2 linked regions of the Alkalihalobacterium alkalinitrilicum genome follow. The protein of the gene in region 2 interacts with the protein of the main gene of each other region in a pairwise test. Links are inferred from orthologs where the notes say so. Each region holds a gene or a part of one and is shown on either strand. Other genes may lie near its edges.

Region 1 (2,999 bases), 2.2 Mb from region 2 along the record:
AAGCGATCTGCGTTCCTTGTAATCTTCACAGCATGTTTTGCGCCAATTAATTTTCTAGCTGCCATAGCATGAAAAGGAGATTCATCAGCTGCTGTCGCGGCTACACCAATTGTATCAAAAAAAATACCGATTAATACAATAAAAAATACAATTAGCATTCCAATAGCCCATGTGACCCCGCTTAAGAGAAACGTGGATATAACTGAAAAAATAGCCGCTAACACAAGTGTGATAACGGCAATTGCTAAGCTCCAATTTATGGATTTAATAAATGAATGTTTCATTTATATTATTTGTCACCTATCTTTAGACGATGTTCATGTATCAGAAACTGAACATACCCACTATATTTATCATGTTATGTACAATTCTGAGTGGTCATTTAAAGAGTAAACGCTGTGGCTTAGGTCCAGTAGGATTTCCCAGATACGTACCAAAGCGTCGCCGCTTTGACGGTTTCCCTTTAAACATATCTTAGCATCGTCACCGAAAGCTAGACTGGATTACCACTTAGTCCACACTTCAATCCTCTTTAAATGTCTTGCGAACAGTCTAGGAGTTTTCCTCAGCAGCTCCTCGCTATTCTTTTATCCTCTTTTGCAGAGCAGATTTCATATGGTAAAGAGTAAACATTGTTGGCCGACAACCTTTACACCACTTCCATAATCCCCTCTAACTCCACTCAAGGCAGGCTACGCTGCTGGCATAACTACCCAAGTTTGCCTTAGCAGGTTCATACCCTCTCTTTCTACTATTTGTATGCCCTGCATACAGTAGAAAGAAAAGGCCTCCGCGGAATGAGGGTCAACGCCCACATGCCTTTGTGGATCGCCCTCACCCCTTAACACCCAGCGCCGACCCAAAGCTGGGCGCCTCAAGCCGACACAAGGAGCTTCATCGATGTGCCCTTTAGCGGATTTTTAGCCCCGCCTTCAAAAATAGAGAACTGACTAGAATACTGCACCACTCAACTTGTAGAGTAATTATATCACTAGATAGAAAATCGCTCAATGAAAAAGTATGCCAGCACAATTATAGATTACCAACTACCAAATTAGTGATCTCTTTCCGCAATATAGTCAGTTATTTCCATTAATAAAGTATTTTCAAGGTTAATACTATATAAATATTCTTTTGCACGTTTTGTATGCTCAAATAATTTACTTTTTGCCCCATCCATAGATAGTAAAGATGGATACGTGCTTTTATCTCTGTCAGAATCGCTACCAATTGGCTTTCCAATTGTAGAGACATCTCCTTCAACATCAAGAATGTCGTCTTTTATTTGAAAAACAAGTCCAAGCTCTTTACCAAACAAGCGTAATTTTTCAAGTTCTATATTATTGGCACCAGCTAAAATCGCTCCAGCCAAAACTGAATAAGTTAAGAGATCCCCAGTTTTATGATGATGAACATATTCTAGCTCCTGTAAGGACAATCGTTTTTTTTCGCCTTCGAAATCTGCCACTTGGCCACCAACCATTCCTTCTGGTCCTGATGCTTTTGCAAACTCTTGTATTAATTTTATTTTCATCTGATCTGTTATACTGGGAACGTCCATATCACTAATTAATTGAAATGAATATGTAAGCAGTGCATCTCCAGCTAGGATTGCCATAGCTTCTCCATACACCTTATGATTTGTTGGCATTCCTCTACGTAAATCATCATCATCCATCGCAGGTAAGTCATCATGGATTAAAGAATAGGTATGTAACATCTCAATGGCACAAGCCACATCAATTCCAACTTTTTCATCCTGATTAAAAGCTTGCAGAGTAGCTAATAATAAAACTGGGCGTATTCGTTTTCCTCCTGCGGAAATTGAATAAAGCATTGCTTCTTTTAATGATGGTGGAGCTTTTAATTCACTAATGTATGTCGGAAGTTGCTGGTCAATCATTGTTTTACTTCGTTTAAGAAATTCATTTAAGTTGAGATCAATCACTTGCATGATCCTCCTGAAAAGATACTTCTTGTATTTCTCCATCTTCTGTAAGAATTTGCTCTAATTGCTTTTCGACGACTGACAATTTATCATGACATAGCTTAGAAAGGTTCATTCCCTCTTGAAACATCGTAATCGCTTGTTCTAACGGAACGTCTCCTTGCTCTAGCTTCTCGACAACACTTTCAAGTTCTTTTATCGCTTCTTCAAAAGATAATTCCCCTTGCTTTTGTTCACTCATGACTCATCCACCTTTAATAAAGTTTCCTCTTTAATATCTACCACTTGGCACTTTACCGTACCATCCATAACCCGAATTTGAACTTCATCACTTCTCTTTACATCAGTTACCGACTTTACGAGCTTATTCGTATCAACAAAAGCTAAGCTGTAACCACGCTCCATCATTCTTAACGGGCTAAGTACTTCTAATGTTTGCATCTGTTTTTGAAATTGGTTTTGCTTATCTTTTAATTGCAATTTCATATTTCGCAAAAGTTGATCTCTTAAAAACATCACTTGTTCTTTTGAATTTACTAGCTTCCTATTCGGATGATTTCTCATGACATCTTTTGTTAACTGATTGACCTGGTCTATACGTTTTTCCAGTAGCCGACGCATTTCTCGCTCTAAACGATCATATATCCGATCTAATTCTTGCTCTTTTTGATCTACTAGTTGCTGAGGATACCGAAATGCATATGATTTTTGCAATTGACTTAATCTTTGTTTTTCACGAGAAAGCTTTTCCATTAAGGCGCGCCGCAATCTAAGTTTTTGTAGATCAATAGCCCTTATAAGCTCTTTCAACTCAGGAACTGCCAGTTCAGCTGCTGCAGTAGGTGTTGCTGCTCGAATATCAGCAACAAAGTCCGAAATAGTAAAATCCGTTTCATGCCCTACGGCAGAGATAATGGGAATTGTAGACTCAAAAATCGCGCGCGCAACTTCTTCCTCATTGAATGCCCAAAGTTCCTCAATTGAGCCTCCACCACGACCAATTATTAATACGTCAAATGTATTTAAAGCATTCGCTTGTCGAATCGCTTTA
Region 2 (8,379 bases):
GTTCCAAGTTCCCATACTAGCGACTGTTTCAGCTAAGACAACTGATGCTCCTCCATGAAGCAATCCAAAAGGTTGGTGAGTTGGAGAATGCACAGGCATTGTCGCAACAACTTTTTCTTCTGAAACCTCAGTTACTTCTATTCCTAGTGCACCTAGTATTGTTTCTTCTACAGGTTTAATATTCACTTGACGAGCACTCCTTTTCACTTCTATATCTAATAATATCTAATAATTAGAACTATTCTCTATAAATTGAAAAAGTCCTCTAAAAAATATAGAAGTTTAGCGAAAAAAGGAATAATTTGTATTACTTTCCGAAAGGACTCGTGCCGTCTTGAATGACTGTTTTCATAACGTCCAAGTTAGGATAGTCGATCTTTTCATATTGAGCAATAACGGTTTTAGTATCATAAGGGACTCGCTGAATGGCAACACTAAATTGATCTCCTTTTTCTTCCACAATTACATAGGAGGAGAGTGGTTGGCCATCAAAGGGTAAACCAACACTGCCTAAGTTTGCAATGCATTTACTATTAAAATAACGAACGTATGGAAGGTGGATATGAGCATAAATGTATAAGTTAGCATTTGTAGATGTTATTAATTTTTCAGATAGAATAGACGTGTCAGTATCAGGTAAAACAACATCAAACAAACTTGTCGGTGTCGCGTGAAACGCGTATATATTTGTTCCATTCGGTAAGGTAATTTCTAAGTCGGTTGGTAGCTGCTCTAAATAAGATATGTCTTGATCATCCAATTGAGAAATACACCAATCTCTCTCTTTGTTCATCATTTCAAGTAAGTGATCAGGGACTTCGCCTTCATTAATTCCGCGAACAACCCACTCATCGGCATTTCCTTTAATTACTTTTGCATTTAAAGCTTGAACAAGTTGAAGTGCGCGTTTTGGCTCTGGACCACGATAACAAAGATCTCCTAAGACAAAGATTTCATCAACATCTTGCATTTGAATATCGTGTAAAACAGATTCAAGTGCTACTGCATTGCCATGGATATCAGAAAGGAAAGCATACTTCACGTTTTTCTCACCTCGAATTAGTCTATTACCAAAAGTATAGCAATCGTATCTTGGTTTGGCAAAAATAGGGGATAGACATTTTTTAATGAGGAATTTAGTTTAATTACGCTAAAACGATAGAGCAATAAGAAAGCCCTCAATTACTGTTATATCGTAATCGAGGGTTTCATAAAATGGGATTTTTATTGACGTAAAACTGGGAGTGTACAGCAGCGGAAAGACCCTCCAGATTTAATAATTTCAGATATATCCACTTCAATGATGTCAAAGCCACGTTCACGAAGCTTTCCATTAATTTGCTTATTAACAGGTAAGCTTAGGATTTTTTTATTTCCAATCGATAAGACATTTGTTCCCAAAGTAAACTGCTCTTCCTTTGATACTTCTATTAATTCATATCGAGAAGCCAGAATATCAATTTCTTTTTGTTCGAGTGCTTCAGGAAAGATTAACGCTTCATTTGGAGAAATGACGTTAAAAACACAGTCAAGATGAAGAAATTTTTCAACAAATGGAACAGTAATAACCTCAAATTGCGGTAGTAAGTTTCGTAAATGTTCAATTGATGCTTCATTTGTTCGATTACTTAATCCTATATATATTGTAGATCGATCAATCAGGACATCTCCACCTTCAATTTGATCACCAACCAGGTTATAATAGGAAATCTTTTCATTTTTTAACCACGTTTTTAAAATTTCTTCTTCTCCCTTTCTCACGTCATGGGCCATTTCAGCAACAAATATCGTTTGTCCTAGAGTAAAGCCAATATCTCTTGTGAACACTTGCTCTGGGAATTTAGCATGAGGTGAGAGTAAAACTACGTCAATACCGTGCTTCAACAATGTTTCAACGAATTGCTTGTGTTGTTGTAAAGAACGTTCAATATGAATTCCTTCATCTTTGAAATGTTTTTGGGTATCATTAATCACTTCACGAATGGTCATATGTTGTGGTTCACACAATATCACTTTTCGTAATGTGTCATATTCACTCATACAAAATGTATTTTGTTTGGCTTTAGCTTCTGTAGACATATAAATCCTCCCAGTTGTATCATTTCTTATAGTATTGCCTTTAACCAGCTCTGTATGTGTGAAAGGTACAGATGACTAATTGATTCATGATTTATGTCGACTTATGAGGTGGACTTGTATTATTATGTAAAATAAACTAATAAATAAAATATAGGGGTGGATTAGTTTGACTAGTGGTACTGATTGATCATTTTTGTAAATGTAGTATTGCCTGCACTATTAATATTTATGGTAGGTTTTCTTGTTCAAAGATGGAAAAGGATGGATTTAAGATCGATCTCAACACTTGCTGTCTATATTTTAACGCCAGCTTTAGTGTTTAATACATTTTATGATGTTCAATTAGATCAACAATATTTATTAATAACCGTATTTTCTCTTATTCTACTATTTGTGATTATTATTATTAATAAAGTTTATTCAAAATTTCGGAAGTATCCGCGGGATGTTGAGAGTGGACTTATCTTGTCAACTGCGTTTATGAACTCAGGTAATTATGGCGCACCTATCATTTTGTTTGCTTACGGTGAAACGGGATTTGCGTATGCTGTTTCATTTATGGTTTTACAGTCCGTTATTATGAATTTTTTTGGGGTATACTATGCAGCGAGTGGGAAATTAGGGTTTCGAGCCGCGCTCAGAACAATATCTGCTATGCCGCTAACGTATGCCATGATTATAGCGATTGCTTTTAACCTTTTTAATATTCCGCTTTCTGCCAATTTGTATTCTGCAATTGATCTTGTCGGCCAGGCAACGATTCCAGTCGTTATGCTTATACTAGGGATGCAATTAGCTGAATTAAAAGTGGATAAAGTCGTTAATAAAGAAAGACTTATTTATGGTACGACGGTAAGAATGTTTATCTCACCATTAATTGCATTTATCTTTATATTATTGTTTCCTGTAGATCCGCTATTAGCAAAAGTACTTATTGTATTAACGGCAATGCCTACGGCAGTCACAACGACAATGTATGCTTTGCAATTTAATACAACACCTAAGCTCGTTTCATCAATTGCACTTGTGACGACATTAGTAAGTGTAGTAACAATTTCCATTCTGTTAACGATTTTAGGGTAAACTAGATTCATAGTATGAGACTGAAAGGAGAACATAACATGGCAAAGGCATTAACAGGAAAAACAGTAGTTCTAGCTGCTTCGCGTAAAACAGAAGAAATGTCAACTTTGATTCAGAAACAAGGGGGAACCGCGATCGTGCGTCCTCTACAAGGAACCGTTTTTTTAGCTGAAGAACAAGTCGAGCCCGAACTTAAACAGTTAATTGAAGATGGTACCGATTGGGTGATTTTCACAACAGGAATTGGGACAGAAACGTTATTAAATATTGCAAAACAAAATGATTTAGAAGACCAATTTTTACATATAATTCGTCAAGCGAAGGTGGCTGCAAGAGGATATAAAACATTAAATGCTTTAAGAAAAATTGCAATTGAACCTGTTGCTCAAGATGATGATGGAACTACAGAAGGTCTTTCGCGCGCTCTCGCGAATTATGATTTCACAGATCAACGCGTTACTATTCAACTTCATGGTGAAACAGCACCACGATTAACCAGTTTTCTAGAAGGAAAAGGAGCGACGGTAAATCACATTCTTCCTTATCGACATATTGCCCCTGAAGAAGAAACAGTGAAAACATTGTGCGATGAAATTTTCGCAGGTGACGTCGATGCCATTTGTTTTACAACAGCTATTCAAGTTCGCCAACTTTTTCAGTATGCAAAGGAAAAAGAGAAATATGAAAAACTGAAACAATGCTTTAATACTCAAATCGTTCCAGTTGCTGTTGGTAAAGTGACAGCCGAAGCATTCAGAGAAGAGGACATCCACAACTATGTATCCCCTGAGCTAGAAAGAATGGGTGCGATGATTATCGAACTTGCTCGCTATTATGAAAGTCAAAGTGAAGCAAAATAAACATAGAGGCTGGAAACAGTCTCTTTTTTCATAAATGAATGTTTATTGAATAGTTTTATAAGGAGCATATAGTATGTCTATTGATGGTTTGCGTATATTTGTAACTGTGGTTGAACAACGAAATTTTTCAAAAGCGGCTAAAATCTTAAATTTATCCCAACCCAATGTAAGTTTACACATTCGTAATCTAGAAAATGAGTTTGGCTCAGTGTTATTTCATCGCTCTCCAAAACAAGTCAAAGTGACAGAAGAGGGTGAAATTCTTTATGTTCGAGCGAAACAAATTCTTTCACTTTATGATGGAGCAAAACAGGAGCTAAATGACCGAAAACATATTGTACAGGGAACAATAAAAATTGGAGCTAGTTTTACGATTGGAGAATACATATTACCAAGAATTTTAGCTAAATTCGCTAGCGATAATCGAGGAGTCAAATTTGAAGTTACCGTTGGTAATACAGAAGAAGTTATTGAACGAATTCGCGGAAATGATCTTGAGATTGGATTAGTAGAAGGGGAAGTTCCAAATATCGATATGAATGTGCAACCTTTCATGGAAGATGAAATGATTATGATTGCCCCTGCTCATCATACATTAGCTCAGTTAAGAGTGGTTAAGCCTGAAATGTTACAAGATGAAGTTTGGATTTGGCGTGAAACGGGTTCTGGAACTCGTGCCTATAGTGATCGATTTATGAATGAATTAAATTTAAATGTAAAGCACTCGTTTATTTTTAGTAGCAGCCAAGGGATTAAAGAGGCTGTTTCGGAAGGGTTAGGGATTGCTATGATTTCAAAATGGACCGTGCGTAAAGAAATCCAAGCAGGAACCATTAGAAAATTAAATATTAACAATCGTAAGTTCGTTAGACCCTTTTCCCTCGTTCAATCTAAAAATCCGGGTTATTCTAAGGCACACCAATTATTTATTGAAGAGATTGAAAAAGCACCAAGTTATTTTGAATAGATTCAAAATCATCTAAATATGTAGTTAGGTATGAATATGAATGGTCGGTTAGTGAATGATAAACTGAAAAGAAGAGCTTGGTCACTATCCAAGCTCTTCTTTTTAAAGAAAAGGATTTTAATTAGTTTCTAAGTATTTTTCAATGATATTTGCAATTTCAAATGTTGTATGAGAGAGCTCATAGTTTTCAACTGCATATTCACTATTTTCTTTATAAGCCATATCTTCGTTATAATGCTCTATATGGTTTTGAATGACTTCATCTGAATCACCACGTCCATATTGCCGTCTTTTTACGGTTTCCTCATCCGCATATACGAAAATACGGATCACTTTATCACCGTACATATCTTTTAAAATTTCGGCGCCTTCTTTATTCAGTACGACCCAAATACAGCCTTTTTTCTTGAATTTCTCTTCAATTTCTTTTTCTTTAATTCCATAAAGGTTGCCGTTAATTTCTACTTTCTCTAAAAATTCATCATTTTCGTAAGCTTTAAAGAAGTCGTCCTCATTTAAATAATGATAATCGACACCTTCTGTTTCATATCTTCTTTTTGATCTTGTTGTATGCGAGACGACACCGTTCATATGGAAGGTTGCACCAATAAGTTTTGCAATCGTCTTTCTCCCTGAACCATCTGGACCTGTAAAAACAAAAATTCGTTCACTCTCTTTTAAGTTATACATGCACATTCACTCACCTTTCATATGTATGGAATTACTTCTTTATTTTACCTCTTTTTTAAAAGAAAATCGAAACATATCTGAGAACTTTTTGTGCTTAATGGATTTTATAGGTATTTTAATGAACTTATTTCAAAATAATGTTTACCTTTTACTGTTAGAGTCTAATAAAGGGTAGAAGAATAGTTGTTCATTTCACGAATGTTAAATAATTTTCATGCGTAAAAGTTCGTAATTAAGCAAATAGATTCTTGATAAATTGTAATTTCTAAGTTAATATGTTCGTGTATAGAATGAAATTAGGGGGAATTATGTGATGTTTGGTGCACCATTAGGAGAAAATAAGAAAAAAATAATGTTACTAGGTTCTGGTGAACTTGGAAAAGAGGTTGTGATCGAGGCGCAACGTCTTGGTGTCGAGACAGTTGCTGTGGATCGTTATAAAGAAGCACCAGCGATGCAAGTAGCACATCGTTCTTATGTCATTGATATGTTGAATAGTGAGCAACTTCGTCACATTATTGAAGAAGAAAATCCCAATTATATCGTTCCTGAAATTGAAGCAATTGCGACTCATACATTAGTAGAATTAGAAAAAGAAGGGTTTAACATTGTGCCTAAAGCGAGGGCTACACAATTAACTATGGATCGGGAAGGTATTCGTCGGTTAGCGAGTGAAGAACTGGGACTTCCTACAGCAAAATATGCATTTGCAAATACGCTTGCTGAACTTGAAGAAGCAGTAAAGGAGATCGGTTTACCATGTGTCATTAAACCGATTATGAGTTCATCTGGTAAAGGGCAAAGTGTATGTCGCTCAATAGAAAGCATTGAGAAATCATGGAATGAAGCAGTTGAAGGGGGACGAGGGAAGCATTCACGAGTTATTGTTGAAGAGTTTATCCACTTCGAATCAGAAATTACGTTATTAACCGTCCGCTCGATGTCAGGTACTTCATATTGTGCTCCCATTGGACATGTTCAACAAGACGGTGATTATATTGAATCGTGGCAACCACATGCGATGACTAAAGAACAAATCGTCGAATCCGAGAAAATTGCAAAAGAAATAACTGATGCACTTGGAGGGTTTGGCCTCTTTGGAGTAGAGTTGTTTTTAACGCCGAATGGAGTTTATTTCAGTGAAGTTTCTCCGAGACCACATGATACAGGAATGGTAACATTAGCGACGCAGCAGTTATCTGAATTTGCTTTACATGTTCGTGCTTTTTTAGGATTGCCAATCCCAGAAATTCGCTTACTTTCACCTGGTGCAAGCCATACGATTAAAGCTTGGGAAGAGCATAAGGGGTATAAAATAGCAGGTGTTAAAGACGCTTTAATGGAGCCTGATACACAGGTTCGTGTGTTTGGAAAACCTGAAACAAAAGTTGGTCGAAGAATGGCAGTTGTGCTGCATACATCAGACTCAGTGGATATCTCAAGAGAGAAAGCAAAAGAAGCTGCTGAAAAAATTACTGTTACGTATTAAAAAAAGTACCAGGCCCCCTTACTATAAAAATAAAGCAAAGGTGTGTGTCCTGGTACTTTTTTAGTGTATATGCGCAAAAAGCTGTTACCCATCGCTATAAAAAAAGTAGCGCTACGATCGTTGAAACGGTTAGCCCGATAATGACAGGAATAAAGCTTTTTCGAACTAATTCCATAACAGGAATCTTTGCAAAACCTGCAATGGCAATTATCGGGGACCATGCAATTAACGTACCGCCCCCTACCCAAATGGCACCCATTTGTCCAATGGAGGCAAGAGTAGTTCCTTCAACAGCAAGATTTTGACTTAAAGCATCTGATAAAGAACCAATAAGAGGTAAGGCTGAAAATCCTGATCCGTCTAAGCCTGAAATCATACCGAGTAAAAGAATGCCAAAGCCTGTAATAAAGGCATTTTCAGGGATAGCGTGCTGTCCTGCTTGAACGAGATCAAATAAAAATGCGGGCGCTTGTTCAGGGTCTTCTAACTTGAAGATTTTTGCGGCGAAGTCGCCACTCCCAATAAAGAAAAACCCTGCAATTGGGATCACAACCCCCATCACTTTAAAGGCAAACATAAACCCTTTTGTAATATGGTCAGCAACATTTTTTAGTGACGATTTTATATTTTTAGCGAATGCAGCTCCAATAATGAGAATAACGGCGATACCACCAATCAGTGAGGCTCCAGCTCCACTTTCAATAGAAGGTACAGCATTGGAAAATGTTGCGAGGATAACATATGCAATGATCGCTAAAAAAGTAAGAGGAACGATTAGCGCAAATAGGAAACTATATTTTCTATTTACTGGTGCGTTTTGTTGTGGAGGACTAATCGCCTGATTTTGTTCTTGATCGTCTTCATCTGTTTGTTCCCATTTGATTAAGTTTTCTTTTGAAGGTTTTATGATTGACTTACGGATCATAAAATAGGCAATCGAAAGTGCGACCGCACCTGTTATCAGAGAAAGGATAAACGTTTTATCCGTAATTGCACTAACGTCTAAGCCTGCGGATGAAGCGGTCAACCCTGGTGCGACTCGAATGACAAAATCAGAAGACAACGCCATCCCGTGTCCTGCTAATGAAATAGCAATAGCAGCACCGATCGGAGGTAGACCTGCACGGATGGCTACTGGAATAAGGAGGGCGCCGATAAGTGGAACTGCTGGTGCTGGCCAAAAAAACAGGGAAAGTGCATAAGTTACAAAA

The links. Proteins that work in one complex are often made in the same cells at the same time.
Region 1: the proteins of purT (region 2) and BK574_RS11580 interact in binary tests that used the Escherichia coli proteins (3 or more experiments, as listed by UniProt). The link is inferred for Alkalihalobacterium alkalinitrilicum from one-to-one orthologs.

Annotation. Positions count from the first base shown.
Region 1 is NZ_KV917368.1:2,466,784-2,469,782, forward strand. It holds BK574_RS11580 (farnesyl diphosphate synthase), read right to left. Parts: upstream 1,946-2,999; coding sequence 1,055-1,945; downstream 1-1,054. Other genes in the region: BK574_RS11575 (CNNM metal transporter family protein), read right to left, coding at 1-284; BK574_RS11585 (exodeoxyribonuclease VII small subunit), read right to left, coding at 1,941-2,189; xseA (exodeoxyribonuclease VII large subunit), read right to left, coding at 2,186-2,999.
Region 2 is NZ_KV917368.1:217,154-225,532, forward strand. What follows is about bases 5,166-8,080. They hold purT (formate-dependent phosphoribosylglycinamide formyltransferase), read left to right. Parts: upstream 5,166-5,992; coding sequence 5,993-7,168; downstream 7,169-8,080. Other genes in these bases: BK574_RS01075 (guanylate kinase), read right to left, coding at 5,166-5,679; BK574_RS01085 (hypothetical protein), read right to left, coding at 7,263-8,080. In the rest of the region: BK574_RS01045 (hotdog fold thioesterase), read right to left, coding at 1-186; BK574_RS01050 (metallophosphoesterase family protein), read right to left, coding at 308-1,042; BK574_RS01055 (dimethylarginine dimethylaminohydrolase family protein), read right to left, coding at 1,225-2,079; BK574_RS01060 (AEC family transporter), read left to right, coding at 2,287-3,162; BK574_RS01065 (uroporphyrinogen-III synthase), read left to right, coding at 3,201-4,022; BK574_RS01070 (LysR family transcriptional regulator), read left to right, coding at 4,096-4,989; more of BK574_RS01075, read right to left, coding at 5,107-5,165; more of BK574_RS01085, read right to left, coding at 8,081-8,379. UniProt on the Escherichia coli protein: Involved in the de novo purine biosynthesis. Catalyzes the transfer of formate to 5-phospho-ribosyl-glycinamide (GAR), producing 5-phospho-ribosyl-N-formylglycinamide (FGAR). Formate is provided by PurU via hydrolysis of 10-formyl-tetrahydrofolate.